Regions from separate parts of the Citrobacter sp. MNAZ 1397 genome, predicted to be linked through region 1. Evidence: predicted binding sites of a transcription regulator. Region 1 holds the regulator's gene; each other region holds the start of a gene.
What was found. Region 1 encodes CRP, which controls carbon source genes, mostly activating them, when cyclic AMP is high. Its sites were predicted from a motif close to ATGTGANNNNNNTCACAT; they were not measured.
Positions count from the first base shown of each region.

Region 2: the regulator CRP is predicted to act here: its motif matches at 1,569-1,586, upstream of epd (erythrose-4-phosphate dehydrogenase).
Region 3: the regulator CRP is predicted to act here: its motif matches at 1,694-1,711, upstream of drpB (cell division protein DrpB).
Region 4: the regulator CRP is predicted to act here: its motif matches at 1,328-1,345, upstream of L2097_RS05450 (maltoporin).

Region 1 covers NZ_JAKIVH010000003.1:422,696-425,901, forward strand. The annotation lists gene L2097_RS19170 (YccS/YhfK family putative transporter) at 1-1,300, opposite strand, end outside; gene crp (cAMP-activated global transcriptional regulator CRP) at 1,354-1,986, opposite strand; gene L2097_RS19180 (OsmC family protein) at 2,296-2,700, shown strand; gene L2097_RS19185 (phosphoribulokinase) at 2,801-3,206, opposite strand, start outside.
Region 2 covers NZ_JAKIVH010000004.1:48,413-51,618, reverse strand. The annotation lists gene tkt (transketolase) at 1-1,447, shown strand, start outside; gene epd (erythrose-4-phosphate dehydrogenase) at 1,778-2,797, shown strand; gene pgk (phosphoglycerate kinase) at 2,847-3,206, shown strand, end outside.
Region 3 covers NZ_JAKIVH010000001.1:706,455-709,660, forward strand. The annotation lists gene L2097_RS03110 (porin) at 9-1,085, opposite strand; gene drpB (cell division protein DrpB) at 1,747-2,031, shown strand; gene L2097_RS03120 (phosphohydrolase) at 2,084-2,788, shown strand; gene L2097_RS03125 (very short patch repair endonuclease) at 2,804-3,206, shown strand, end outside.
Region 4 covers NZ_JAKIVH010000001.1:1,183,567-1,186,772, forward strand. The annotation lists gene L2097_RS05450 (maltoporin) at 1-1,237, opposite strand, end outside; gene L2097_RS05455 (LacI family DNA-binding transcriptional regulator) at 1,506-2,579, shown strand; gene L2097_RS05460 (MarR family winged helix-turn-helix transcriptional regulator) at 2,753-3,206, opposite strand, start outside.

The DNA.
Region 1 (3,206 bases):
GTACGTGGTAGTGCAGTGTCGCGCCGGCAATGATCAACCCGGCCAGGGTGCCTGCCGCCCGGTGCAGAATGCGTACCCGTGTCGCACCATACCCGTTTTGCGTAACAAACATTACCGTCATCATTATCCAGTAGGGTTTAGGAAGATGCAGCGCACTGCCCATCAGGCTGGCAATACTGAGCATGACGCTAATGCGTGCCGCATTACGCAAGGCGGAAGATTTCAACGAGAGATAACTTTTGAGGGCCGGGATCAGGGGCAAGCGACGCTGCTTCTCTGCCATCAGATCGCGTATATAGAGCGGGCGCTGGGTACGCAGCACACGGGCTATCTGGCTGAAATGCCAGGCGCAAAACTGCCCAACCGGGTTATCCGGGTGCTGGCGGGCAATTTTCTCCAGCGCGCCAATTTGTTTATCCATATTGAAGCGTTTGGGGTAGCGATGATAAAGAATATCATCGGCGATAACCCGTAACCGCGCGGCAACGGTTTGCGCATTCCAGCGGATAACCTCTTCGGCATGGCTGCGTTCTACCAGTTCCTGGACTTCCTGCGGTTGATGCAGACTAACGGCAATGTGTTCCTGTAAGTCCAGAGCGACCTGGAAAACGCGGCGTAACCGCTTGTAGTCGTTGTTATTATTCGCCGCCAGCATATGCAACTGTTGATAACACTGGCTGATCATATCCACCGCCTTTTGCTGACGTGTCAGCAGCGGGGGGAGGGCTTTTTCTGGATCGACATGTTGCGTCAGCAGGCTGTATTTCGCTTCGCAATAGTCCGCCAACTGGCGATACAGCAGGCTCAATGATTCACGTAGCGGTTGCTCCCGCCATAGCCAGAACCAGAAGGCGTTAAACGCGCCGTACCACAGGGTACCGAACCCATAAATCAGCAATGGTTCCCAGACAGGCATATTTCCGGCGAGGCTTAACGTGAAGATAGCGGCGATAAGCGAGGCGGGCAGCAGGCGTCCGTGAAGCGCGCTGATTTCTGCCGTTACGCCCAGGATAAGGGTCAGACCCGTCAAAATGATCGGCAGGGGGAGCGCTTGCGCCAGAAGCAGTTGTACTGCAAGGCTGCTACCCGCAAAAAGCGAACCGCCGATGATCAGACGTTTAAAAAAGCGTTTGTGTGGTGTATCCAGACCCGCAATATTGCAACAGGCGGGAACGAGTGAGAAAAGCAGCCCCTGCTGTAAATGGCCCAGAATGAGTCCGACAGCCACAGGAAGGCATAACACCAGCGTTTGTCGCAGTGCATAGTTGATTTCGGGGTGATAAATCAGCCTGCGCCACATGGGGAAGAGAGACAAAAACGGCGCATCGTTAAGGGCGATGCGCCGCTTGAGAATTAACGTGTACCGTACACGACGATGGTTTTACCGTGCGCGGAGATCAGGTTTTGATCTTCCAGCATTTTCAGGATACGACCAACGGTTTCGCGGGAGCAACCGACGATCTGACCAATTTCCTGACGGGTAATTTTAATTTGCATACCGTCCGGGTGGGTCATTGCATCCGGCTGTTTTGCCAGATTCAGCAGCGTCTGTGCGATACGGCCTGTCACATCAAGGAAGGCGAGGTTACCGACTTTTTCTGAGGTGACCTGCAGACGACGCGCCATCTGGGAAGACAAACGCATCAGGATATCCGGGTTCACCTGAATTAACTGGCGGAATTTTTTGTAGGAGATTTCGGCCACTTCACAAGCGGTTTTGGCGCGTACCCATGCACTACGCTCCTGACCCTCTTCGAACAGACCCAGTTCACCGATAAAATCTCCCTGGTTAAGGTAAGAGAGGATCATCTCTTTACCTTCTTCATCCTTGATTAGCACAGCCACTGAGCCTTTGACGATGTAATACAACGTTTCCGCTTTTTCACCCTGGTGAATCAGCGTGCTCTTCGACGGGTACTTATGAATGTGGCAATGAGACAAGAACCATTCGAGAGTCGGGTCTGTTTGCGGTTTGCCAAGCACCATGCGCGGTTATCCTCTGTTATAAGCTGGCTCCAGACGCTGGATTCACATATCGCGTCCGGGGTTGCAATCTATCTTCCCCATACCTGGGAAGTGGACCGTCAGACATGCCTGCGGCCTGTAATATGTGATGTCCTCTGCATACATGCATAACGTCAATGTATCACTGTAGCATCCCGATTGTTTTAGCATAGCTTTTGTCGCCTGTCTCCTGGTGTCTCGCTTCAGCTTGACGCAGGTCGCCTTCCGTTGCGCGTTTTCTTATGTACGCGTAATCTGTAAAGAAAATTGTAACTCCGGAGTGAATTAAAAATGCAAGCTCGTGTGAAATGGGTAGAAGGTTTAACGTTCCTTGGCGAGTCTGCGTCCGGGCACCAGATCCTGATGGATGGTAACTCAGGCGACAAAGCCCCCAGCCCGATGGAAATGGTGCTGATGGCGGCGGGGGGATGCAGCGCTATCGATGTTGTCTCTATCTTGCAAAAAGGCCGTCACGATGTGAAAGACTGCGAAGTGAAGCTGACATCGGAGCGCCGCGAGGAGGCTCCGCGTCTGTTTACGCATATCAATTTGCACTTTATCGTGACCGGCAAAGAGCTGAAAGAAGCGGCTGTATCGCGTGCGGTGGATCTCTCTGCTGAGAAATATTGCTCCGTGGCATTAATGCTGGAGAAGGCGGTGAAAATCACGCACTCGTATGAAGTGATTGAGGCCTGAGAACGCAGGCCGGATAAGCGAAGCGCATCAGGCGTTTTCCCCGGTGGCGCTGCGTGCCGGGATACCCTGGCGGGAGCCGATGTTGCGTCCCGCCGGAAGGCTATTGAATCTTCTTCCCTTCCATCAGCCGCTGTACCAGCGGCGTCATGATAAGCTCCATCGCCAGCCCCATTTTTCCGCCCGGCACCACCAGCGTGTTCATGTGCGAAATGAATGACCCCTGGAGCATTGCCAGCAACCAGGGATAGTCGATCCCTTCCAGATTACGAAAATGAATAACCACCAGGCTTTCATCCAGCGAGGGGATCACTTTAGCGGCGAACGGGTTGGAGGTATCTACCGTCGGCACACGCTGGAAGTTGATATGGGTGCGGGAAAACTGGGGAGTAAGGAAGTTGATATAATCTTCCATCGAACGCACCACTGAATCCATTACCGCCTCACGGGAATGGCCGCGCTCACTGGTATCACGCACCAGCTTTTGAATCCACTCAAGGTTAACGATC
Region 2 (3,206 bases), on a different contig from region 1:
CGACGACAACGGCATCTCCATCGACGGCCACGTTGAAGGCTGGTTCACCGATGACACCGCGGCACGCTTCGAAGCCTACGGCTGGCACGTGGTGCGTGGCGTTGATGGTCACAATGCGGACTCCATCAAACGTGCAGTAGAAGAAGCGCGTGCGGTCACCGACAAACCGTCCCTGCTGATGTGCAAAACCATCATCGGTTTCGGTTCGCCGAACAAAGCGGGTACACATGATTCCCATGGCGCCCCGCTGGGCGATGCGGAAATCGCGCTGACCCGCGAAGCGCTGGGCTGGAAACACCCGGCGTTTGAAATCCCGTCTGAAATTTATGCCCGGTGGGATGCGAAAGAAGCCGGCCAGGCGAAAGAGTCAGCCTGGAACGAGAAATTCGCGGCTTATGCCAAAGCCTTCCCGCAGGAAGCGGCTGAATTCACCCGCCGTATGAGCGGTGAGCTGCCGTCTGATTTCGACGCGAAAGCGAATGAATTCATCGCGAAACTGCAGGCTAACCCGTCCAAAATCGCCAGCCGTAAAGCGTCCCAGAATGCGATTGAAGCGTTCGGTCCGTTACTGCCTGAGTTCCTCGGCGGCTCCGCTGACCTGGCACCGTCTAACCTGACTATCTGGTCTGGTTCGAAAGCGATTAACGAAGATACTGCCGGTAACTACATTCACTATGGCGTGCGCGAGTTCGGTATGACCGCAATTGCCAACGGTATCTCCCTGCACGGTGGTTTCCTGCCGTACACCTCCACCTTCCTGATGTTTGTGGAATATGCCCGTAACGCGGTGCGTATGGCGGCCCTGATGAAACAGCGCCAGGTGATGGTCTACACCCACGATTCCATCGGTCTGGGTGAAGATGGTCCGACGCACCAGCCGGTAGAGCAGGTGGCTTCTCTGCGTGTGACCCCGAACATGAGCACCTGGCGTCCGTGTGACCAGGTGGAATCGGCGGTAGCGTGGAAATACGGCGTTGAGCGCGCCGACGGCCCGACTGCGCTGATTCTGTCCCGTCAGAACCTGGCACAGCAGGAGCGTACCGCTGAGCAACTGGCAAATGTGGCCCGTGGCGGTTACGTGCTGAAAGACAGCAACGGCCAGCCTGAGCTGATTTTCATCGCGACCGGTTCAGAAGTTGAGCTGGCGGTTGCCGCATGGGAAAAACTGACTGCCGAAGGTGTGAAGGCGCGCGTGGTGTCCATGCCGTCTACCGATGCGTTTGACAAGCAGGATGCGGCTTACCGTGAATCCGTACTGCCGAAAGCCGTTTCTGCGCGTGTTGCCATCGAAGCGGGTATCGCCGACTACTGGTTCAAATATGTGGGCCTGAACGGCGCTATCGTCGGTATGACCACCTTCGGTGAGTCTGCACCGGCAGAGCTGCTGTTTGAAGAGTTCGGCTTTACTGTCGACAATGTGGTCGCAAAAGCGAAAGCACTGCTCTAATTGTTGTCGGGCACGAACCGGTGCCCTCAACGCCTTCCTTTCCCGCCGGGAGAGGGGCAAAGACTAAAACGGTAACCGCCTGGTTACCGTTTTGCTTTTACCTCGAATTATTCCTGCAAAAATGTGACGCAAGTCAGATAAATGGTCGCCAGGGCTGGACATGGATTCCTTTTATTCTGCGTTTCGCTTATTCTAGCTGAAGCGTTTCAGTCGCTTAAATGTTCGACAATTAATCAATCAAACGCAGTTTGTGACAGGCGAGGTTCCTCTGTAAAGGTTGCTGCATTACTCTGTGAGCCACCTCAAATTGGGTAACCTTGCAGGAGATCTATGAGCGTACGCATAGCGATTAATGGCTTTGGTCGTATCGGGCGCAACGTGGTTCGTGCTTTGTATGAATCCGGGCGTCGGGCGGAAGTCACCGTGGTGGCAATCAATGAACTGGCAGATGCGGCAGGCATGGCCCATTTATTGAAATATGACACCAGCCACGGGCGTTTCGCGTGGGACGTACATCAGGAACGCGAGCAACTGTTTGTTGGCGATGATGCAATTCGCATTCTTCATCAACGCGATATCGCAGCCCTGCCATGGCGCGAACTGGGCGTTGATGTGGTGCTCGATTGTACTGGTGTTTTTGGCAGCCGCGCCGATGGCGAAGCACATCTGGCGGCGGGGGCGAAGAAAGTGCTGTTCTCGCATCCCGGTAGTAACGATCTTGACGCGACGGTCGTTTTTGGCGTCAATCAGGATGCCTTAAAGCCTGACGATCGTATTGTCTCTAACGCTTCCTGCACCACGAACTGCATTATTCCGATTATTAAGCTGCTTGATGACGCGTGGGGGATTGAATCGGGTACAGTCACCACGATCCACTCCGCGATGCACGATCAGCAGGTGATTGACGCCTATCATCCTGATTTACGCCGTACGCGTGCAGCCAGCCAGTCTATTATTCCTGTGGACACCAAACTGGCGGCGGGTATCACCCGTATTTTCCCGCAATTTCATGACCGGTTTGAGGCGATTGCGGTACGCGTACCGACCATAAATGTGACGGCCATTGACCTGAGTGTGACGGTGAAAAATCCGGTTAAAGCGTGTGAAGTCAATGAGTTGCTGCAAAAAGCAGCACTGGGAACATTTCATGGTATAGTTGACTATACGGAATTACCGTTGGTCTCGACAGATTTTAACCACGATCCGCACAGTGCCATTGTTGATGGTACGCAAACACGGGTCAGTGGCGCGCACCTTATTAAAACCCTGGTATGGTGCGATAACGAATGGGGCTTTGCTAACCGAATGCTCGACACGACGTTAGAGATGGCCGCGAAAGGTTTCAGGTAGGGCGCACATTGCGTTCGCAAAACTTTATGAATCATTGAGAGGATTCACCATGTCTGTAATTAAGATGACCGATCTGGATTTGGCAGGTAAACGCGTTTTCATCCGTGCGGATCTGAACGTACCGGTTAAAGATGGCAAAGTGACCAGCGATGCGCGTATCCGTGCGTCTCTGCCGACCATCGAGCTGGCGCTGAAACAAGGCGCGAAAGTGATGGTTACCTCCCATCTGGGTCGTCCGACCGAAGGCGAGTACAACGAAGAGTTCTCTCTGCTGCCGGTTGTTAATTACCTGAAAGACAAACTGTCCAACCCGGTACGTCTGGTAAAAGACTACCTGGATGGCGTTGAAGTTGCTGCAGGTGAACTGGTTGTGCTGGAAAACGTTCGCTTTAACAAAGGCGAGAAGAAA
Region 3 (3,206 bases), on a different contig from region 1:
AAGTACGATTAGAACTGGTAAACGATACCCATCAGGAATTTATCGTCTTTATCAGTGCCTGTTGATTTCACATAGTGTGTGTCGTTCAGCAGATTAAACTGATAGGCCGCATAAACGTTCATGTTTTTGTTGAAGTAATACCAGGTGCCAAGCTCGATGTAGTTTACGCGAGCGGCATCACCACCTTTGAAACTACCACGACGGCTCAGGTCTTCGCCTTTAGAGTAGACGTAACCCAGAGACGGGCGCAGGCCAAAGTCGAACTGGTATTGTACAACGGCTTCGAAGTTGTGCGTTTTATTGGCAAACTGACTATCGTTTTCTACCGTCATATTGCGGGTTTCACCGTACATCATGGCAGCATAAACATTGTTTGCATCGTATTTTGCCGCGATGGACCAGACTTCGGCGTTATCGCCTTTGCGGTCGGCGGACTGTTCATCGGTACGGTCAGATTTGCCGTAGGTTGCAGCAAAGCCAAAGCCGTCGAATTCATAAGAGGCGGACATGCTGTAGCCGTCGCCATTCTGTTTCTTAACATCGCGGTTGCTGTTTTTGCCTTGATATTGCAGCGCCAGGTTCAGCCCATCCACTTCACCAAAGAAGTCGGTGACGCGGTAAGTGGCGACACCGTTGGTACGACCGGTCATAAAGTTATCGGAAGCAGCCCAGGAATCGCCACCCCAGCCGACCAGCATATCGGTGTATGCCGCAACGTCATAGGCCACGCCGTAGTTACGCCCATAATCAAATGAACCGTAGTTGCCGAATTTCAGGCCCGCGAAGGCCAGACGCGTTTTTGACTCCTGGCCGCCTTCTGGTTTGCTGGCGTCCATGTTGTATTCAAACTGACCGAAACCGGTCAGCTCGCTGTGGATCTGGGTTTCGCCTTTAACGCCGATACGCGCGTAAGAGGAATCTTCGTTTTCGCTGTTGTGGTTATCGGTATTGGTCCAGCCACGCTCGCCGACCATTTTTCCGTAGAAATCGACTTTATTACCATTCTTATTATAAATTTCTGCCGCATTTGCTGCACCCGCAGCTAATAATGCGGGCACTAAGATTGCCAGTACTTTTCTTTTCATAATCTATTCCCTTGAGATCATAATTTATATGAATAATTGCAATTTCATCCGAAATTACAAACTGAATACTATTCTATTAAGTTCATTAATTTTTACGTCAAAAATGTAAGTAAATTATTTAAAATATTGCAAAATGTTTCTATTTGGGATGGTATTTAGATTATGAATTTTAAAATAGTAAAGCATTTAGTTAGTTGATTTTATTGTATTTTTATTGTGTATGATTCTCTTGGGTATATAGTTTTAACGCATTTTATTTGATGTGCTTATCTTTGAGTGGTTTATATTTTCGTGGCGAACATAAAAGGTGAAAAAAAGCCTGAGAGATCCCCAGGCGAAATAGTGCGGAAAAGAATGATGAATAACTCAGAAGTAACTCAATACTGATAGTCGTGAAATAGTGCCACAGAATCTAAGATAAATATACCGTCAATTTATATGACTCTTTTCTATATATGAAACAGGCTAAATGCATCTTAATTATTTTCAGGTTGAATGATTGCGGTGAAAAACAACGCAAAAAAGGTCAGTTGCGCAAGATCAATTTATGCTCTTTTTGTTGAGTCTGACTGGATAAACACTTTTGAAAAACCCCGAAGACCAGTGTATTGTGATGTACATCACATTTATAGTGAAATTATATAGTGTTGTTGCAGTGATGATGAAGAGCGCCAGGAAAGATGAGGATCCAGAAAAAAAGATACGCGGCCCCGGGGGGAAATTGGCCCTATGGGCTTTCTGGTTGTTTTGCCTGCATTTTATCTGGAGCCTTGCGCAGATTGTCTGGACTGCCAATCGTACCGCTGCAATACCGGCGGGGATGTTGTTCGATACTGAACCGGGCCAATGGATACTGGCATTACTCAGTCTCCTGACTTTCGGCACAGTAGGGCTCATATTGGGTGGGATTGCATGGTATACCCGCCCTCGTGGGACGAACGCATAAGCAATGAAATAAAATGATGCTATGGTTACGGTTTTCCCTGGATGGAGTAACCATGACATTAACTGACTGGCAGCAGTGTTTCGACACATGGGTCGGACAACATTATAGCCAGACGGATGCCGCCCACGATGTCGCCCATTTTCGCCGGGTCTGGCGTACCGCGCAGCATCTTATGGAGGGGCAGGAAGTAGACGCGCTGGTGATTCTGACGGCCTGTTATTTTCACGATATCGTCAGCCTGGCAAAAAATGATCCACGGCGGTCCTTAGCCTCGCGTATGGCGGCGGAAAAAACGGTAGCTATTCTGCGCGCGGATTTTCAGCATTTCCCGGAAGAACGCTACCCTGCGGTGCGTCACGCTATTGAGGCGCACAGCTACAGCGCCGGGATCGCGCCACAAACGCCGGAGGCGAAAATTGTTCAGGATGCCGACAGACTTGAAGCGCTAGGCGCCATTGGGCTGGCACGCGTTTTTGCGGTTGCCGGTTCGCTGGGTGTCGCCTTATTTGATAGTCGCGATCCCTTTGCCGACGGGCGTGAACTCAACGATAAACGTTATGCGCTTGACCATTTTCGCACCAAGCTGCTGACGCTGCCCGCCACCATGCAGACGGAAAAGGGGAGAGCGCTGGCGCAGCATAATGCCGATTATCTGGTGCAGTTTATGGCAAAAATCAGCGCTGAATTACAGGGTGATTACCACGGGCTGGATAACGAAGTCTTGCATCGTTTTGGTCATCATAAACCAGGTCGGTAAAACGAGGGGGAGCACATGGCAGATGTCCACGATAAAGCGACGCGCAGCAAAAACATGCGTGCCATTGCCACCCGTGACACGGCAATCGAAAAACGGCTTGCTTCGCTGCTGGAGATGCTTGGCCTGACATTCCGTGTCCAGGATGCTGCGTTACCTGGACGCCCTGATTTTGTGCTGGACGAATATCGCGCCGTCATCTTTACCCACGGCTGTTTCTGGCATCACCACGAGTGCTATTTATTTAAAGTGCCCGCGACGCGTACTGAATTCTGGCTGGAAAAAATAGGTAAAAATGTCGTGCGTGACAACCGCGATAGCGCATTGCTGCGAGAGCAGGGGTGGCGCGTACTCATTGTCTGGGAATGTGCGCTACGCGGGCGGCTTAAATTAACGGACGATGCACTGGCCGAGCGGCTCG
Region 4 (3,206 bases), on a different contig from region 1:
AGTTCCACGTATTATTTTTGGTTCCATCTTCAAATGACTTACCATTTTCCGAATCATTTAAATACGAAGCAAATACGCGTAATTCAGGGCGTGACATAAATTCCGGGCCATCTGCCAGACCCACCGCGAAGGTGTATTTTTCGCCGCTCTGTTTGTAATGGGTGCCGTTTTTATAGTCGTCTTTCTGATAGAAACCACCGACTTCACCGATCAGGCGAACATAGTTGGTCATCTGATACTGCGCGCGACCGACCAGTGAAACCAGGCGGGTTTTATCGGTATATTCCGTAATATCATTAGCAGATCCGTAGGTCAGCACGTGGTTGAGCGAGAATTTGCTGGTAATTGGAATGAGCCCGGTGTTGATCACGCGATAACCGCTGGCGTCGTTCACATAATGCCACATGTCATACCAGCCGCCGCCCTGCGATACCATGTTCTGCGCCAGCCCTTTGTTGGCATATTGCAGCACCAGTTTGTTGTAGCCGCCAAACATATCCTGACTGATTTCGCCGGTCACCATGACACCGTCATCCGCTTCGTATAATCCGCCGTAATCTTTCTGTTTTTTGGTCGGATTTGGCATCGCGTAGTCAATGCCGAACTCTGTCCAGGCGCCTGACCACGGCTTCCATCCCGCGTAGCGAACGTCGATATAGTTGATGTTGACGTCATTGTCATTATCGACGCGGTAATCAACATCATTGGCGTCACCGCGGATCCAGGCCACCGAGACTGCACCTGGCCCGACGGTATAGTTTTCGACCCCGGCGCCGGAACCGGAGATATTCCAGTATTTGGTATCAATGATATGCAGATCGTGGCGCTGGTAGTAACGCTTACCGCCCCAGATAACCGCATTGGGATCGTTGGGAATAAGCCCTTTAATTTGCAGGTTCAACTGGCGTAAGCCGAACTGTGCGTCGTCGCCAATGGTGGTTTCGTTGTCGTTAGAACCGTCAGAAACCATGCTGACCATACTGTCGAGGTAAAAACTCACGTCATCTTTTTTATAGACTTCGGAACCCAGTTCCAGCTCACCGTAGGTATCGGTTTCGTTACCCAGACGACCCAGTTTGTTCTTTTGCCACTCAACCTGTCCGCCATCGCCGGACACGCCTACGCCGCCGCGCAGGTAACCGTGAAAGTCGATAGGGACAGATGTCGCAGCCAGCAAAGAAGTTGAAGTCAGCGCAGTGGCTAACGCAAGAGAGAGAGTGCGTAGCGTAGTGTTCATATCATTCCTCTTATTGTTTTGTATTACGTTCACATAAGCAGTGTCATAAAATGCCTAAATGTAAAAACTGGCAAACTAACGATTGTGAATATGTGATTAACTGCAAATAAATCAGCGTATTTTGTTACAGATAGCGAATCTGTTCACAATGTTGGCGGTTGTGAGCGTCATACTTATTTTGTTAAAATGACGCGGAGGGATGCGTGACGAGCGTTTTTTCAGGTCGCCCCTGTTACACTTGGCGTATAACAACATAAGGAACCGGACCATGAAGTCTAAAAGTGCAACGCTGGAAGACGTAGCCCGTCATGCGGGTGTCTCCTACCAGACCGTGTCCAGGGTACTCAACAAATCTGCCAATGTATCCGAAACCACGCGTTTAAAAGTGGAGAAATCCATAGAGTTATTGCGTTATGTACCGAACCGGCTGGCGCAGCAGCTAGTCGGTAAGCAAAGCCAGACCATCGGCCTGGTGACCACCTCTCTGGCGCTCCATGCTCCTTCACAGGTGGCGGCGGCGGTGAAACGCTACGCCAATCTGGATGGCTACCAGGTGTTGATTTCAATGATCGATGAGAACGTCAATCAAGATATTCAATTCGCCATCAACGAACTCAAGTCGCAACTGGTGGATAAAGTCATTATCAACGTGCCGCTGGAAACCGAAGAGGCGCAACGCATCGCTTCTGACAACGATGACATTGTCTGCTTGTTCCTCGATGTCGATCCCTACAGTTCCGTGTTTAACGTTTCGTTTAACCCGGCAGACGGCACCCGTGCCAGCGTCAAACATCTCTATGACCTGGGCCACCGGGAGATTGCGCTGCTGGCCGGGCCGGAAACCTCCGTGTCAGCCAACCTGCGGCTGAAAAGCTGGCTAGATACGCTTAACAGTTATGGACTGAAACCGGTGACCATTTTTCATGGTACCTGGGATGCGCAGAGCGGTTATGCGGGCGCGTTGCAGATGTTACGTGAAACACCGAATTTCACCGCCGTGCTGGTGGGGAACGACCAGATGGCGCTCGGCGTACTCAGCGCATTTCATCAACACCAGGTCGCTATTCCGGGTGAGAAATCGGTCGTGGGTTATGACGGGACCTATGAAAGTTCGTTCTTCCATCCGGCATTGACCACCGTTTCGCTGGATCTCGATTTGCAGGGAAAGGAAGCGGTGCGCCGCCTGCTCGATAGCGGCCACGGTGATTCGGCGCGCAGTTCGTCAGTGTTACCGGCGAAGCTTATCGTCCGTCACTCCACCGGGGGTGTACAGGAACAGGAGATTAACCTGCAGGATATCGCCCGGCAATTGCAGGAAATAGCACATAAGCTGTGGAAGTAACTCACGTTTGGCTACTGACGCCATACCAAAGCCCGTCGCTTTTTGTTGCATCCCGTTTAACCGTGCTACTGCGCGATGGGTTCGTCAAATGCGGTCGGCGTGAAGCGGGGGAGAGGTGATTCACGTGGATAGATACGGGCGCCATTCTCTCCCCTGTGCTGGTCGCCAGCGGATTACTCGATAACACCACTGTCAGACTGCCGCAACCGCCCGGTGATGGCGATCAGCGCATGAACGTCTTCTGGCGTCAGCTTATCGAGAAAATTCCGCCGCACACTTTCCGTATGCACTGGCCGTGCTTTGGCGAGTAGCTGACATCCAGCTTGCGTAATACTTACCGAAATACCTGCGAAGTGAGTGCGGCTTCTCTGTACAAGTTCTCGGGAGGCCATGCGTGAGAGCTGGTGTGAAAGCCGGGACTTGTCCCACTCGAGGTACTCCAGCAGATCACGCTGAAGAAGTGCGCCATGTGGATTTTTACTGAGTGCCATAAGGATCATGAAATCCGGACCGGACAGACCGGTAGCATCATTAATGTCCCTGACAATACGCCCCGTTATCACTTCTGCAAGCCGACGATAGCTGCGCCATGCCATCCACTCTTCGTCTGAAATCTCTGCGGTCGTC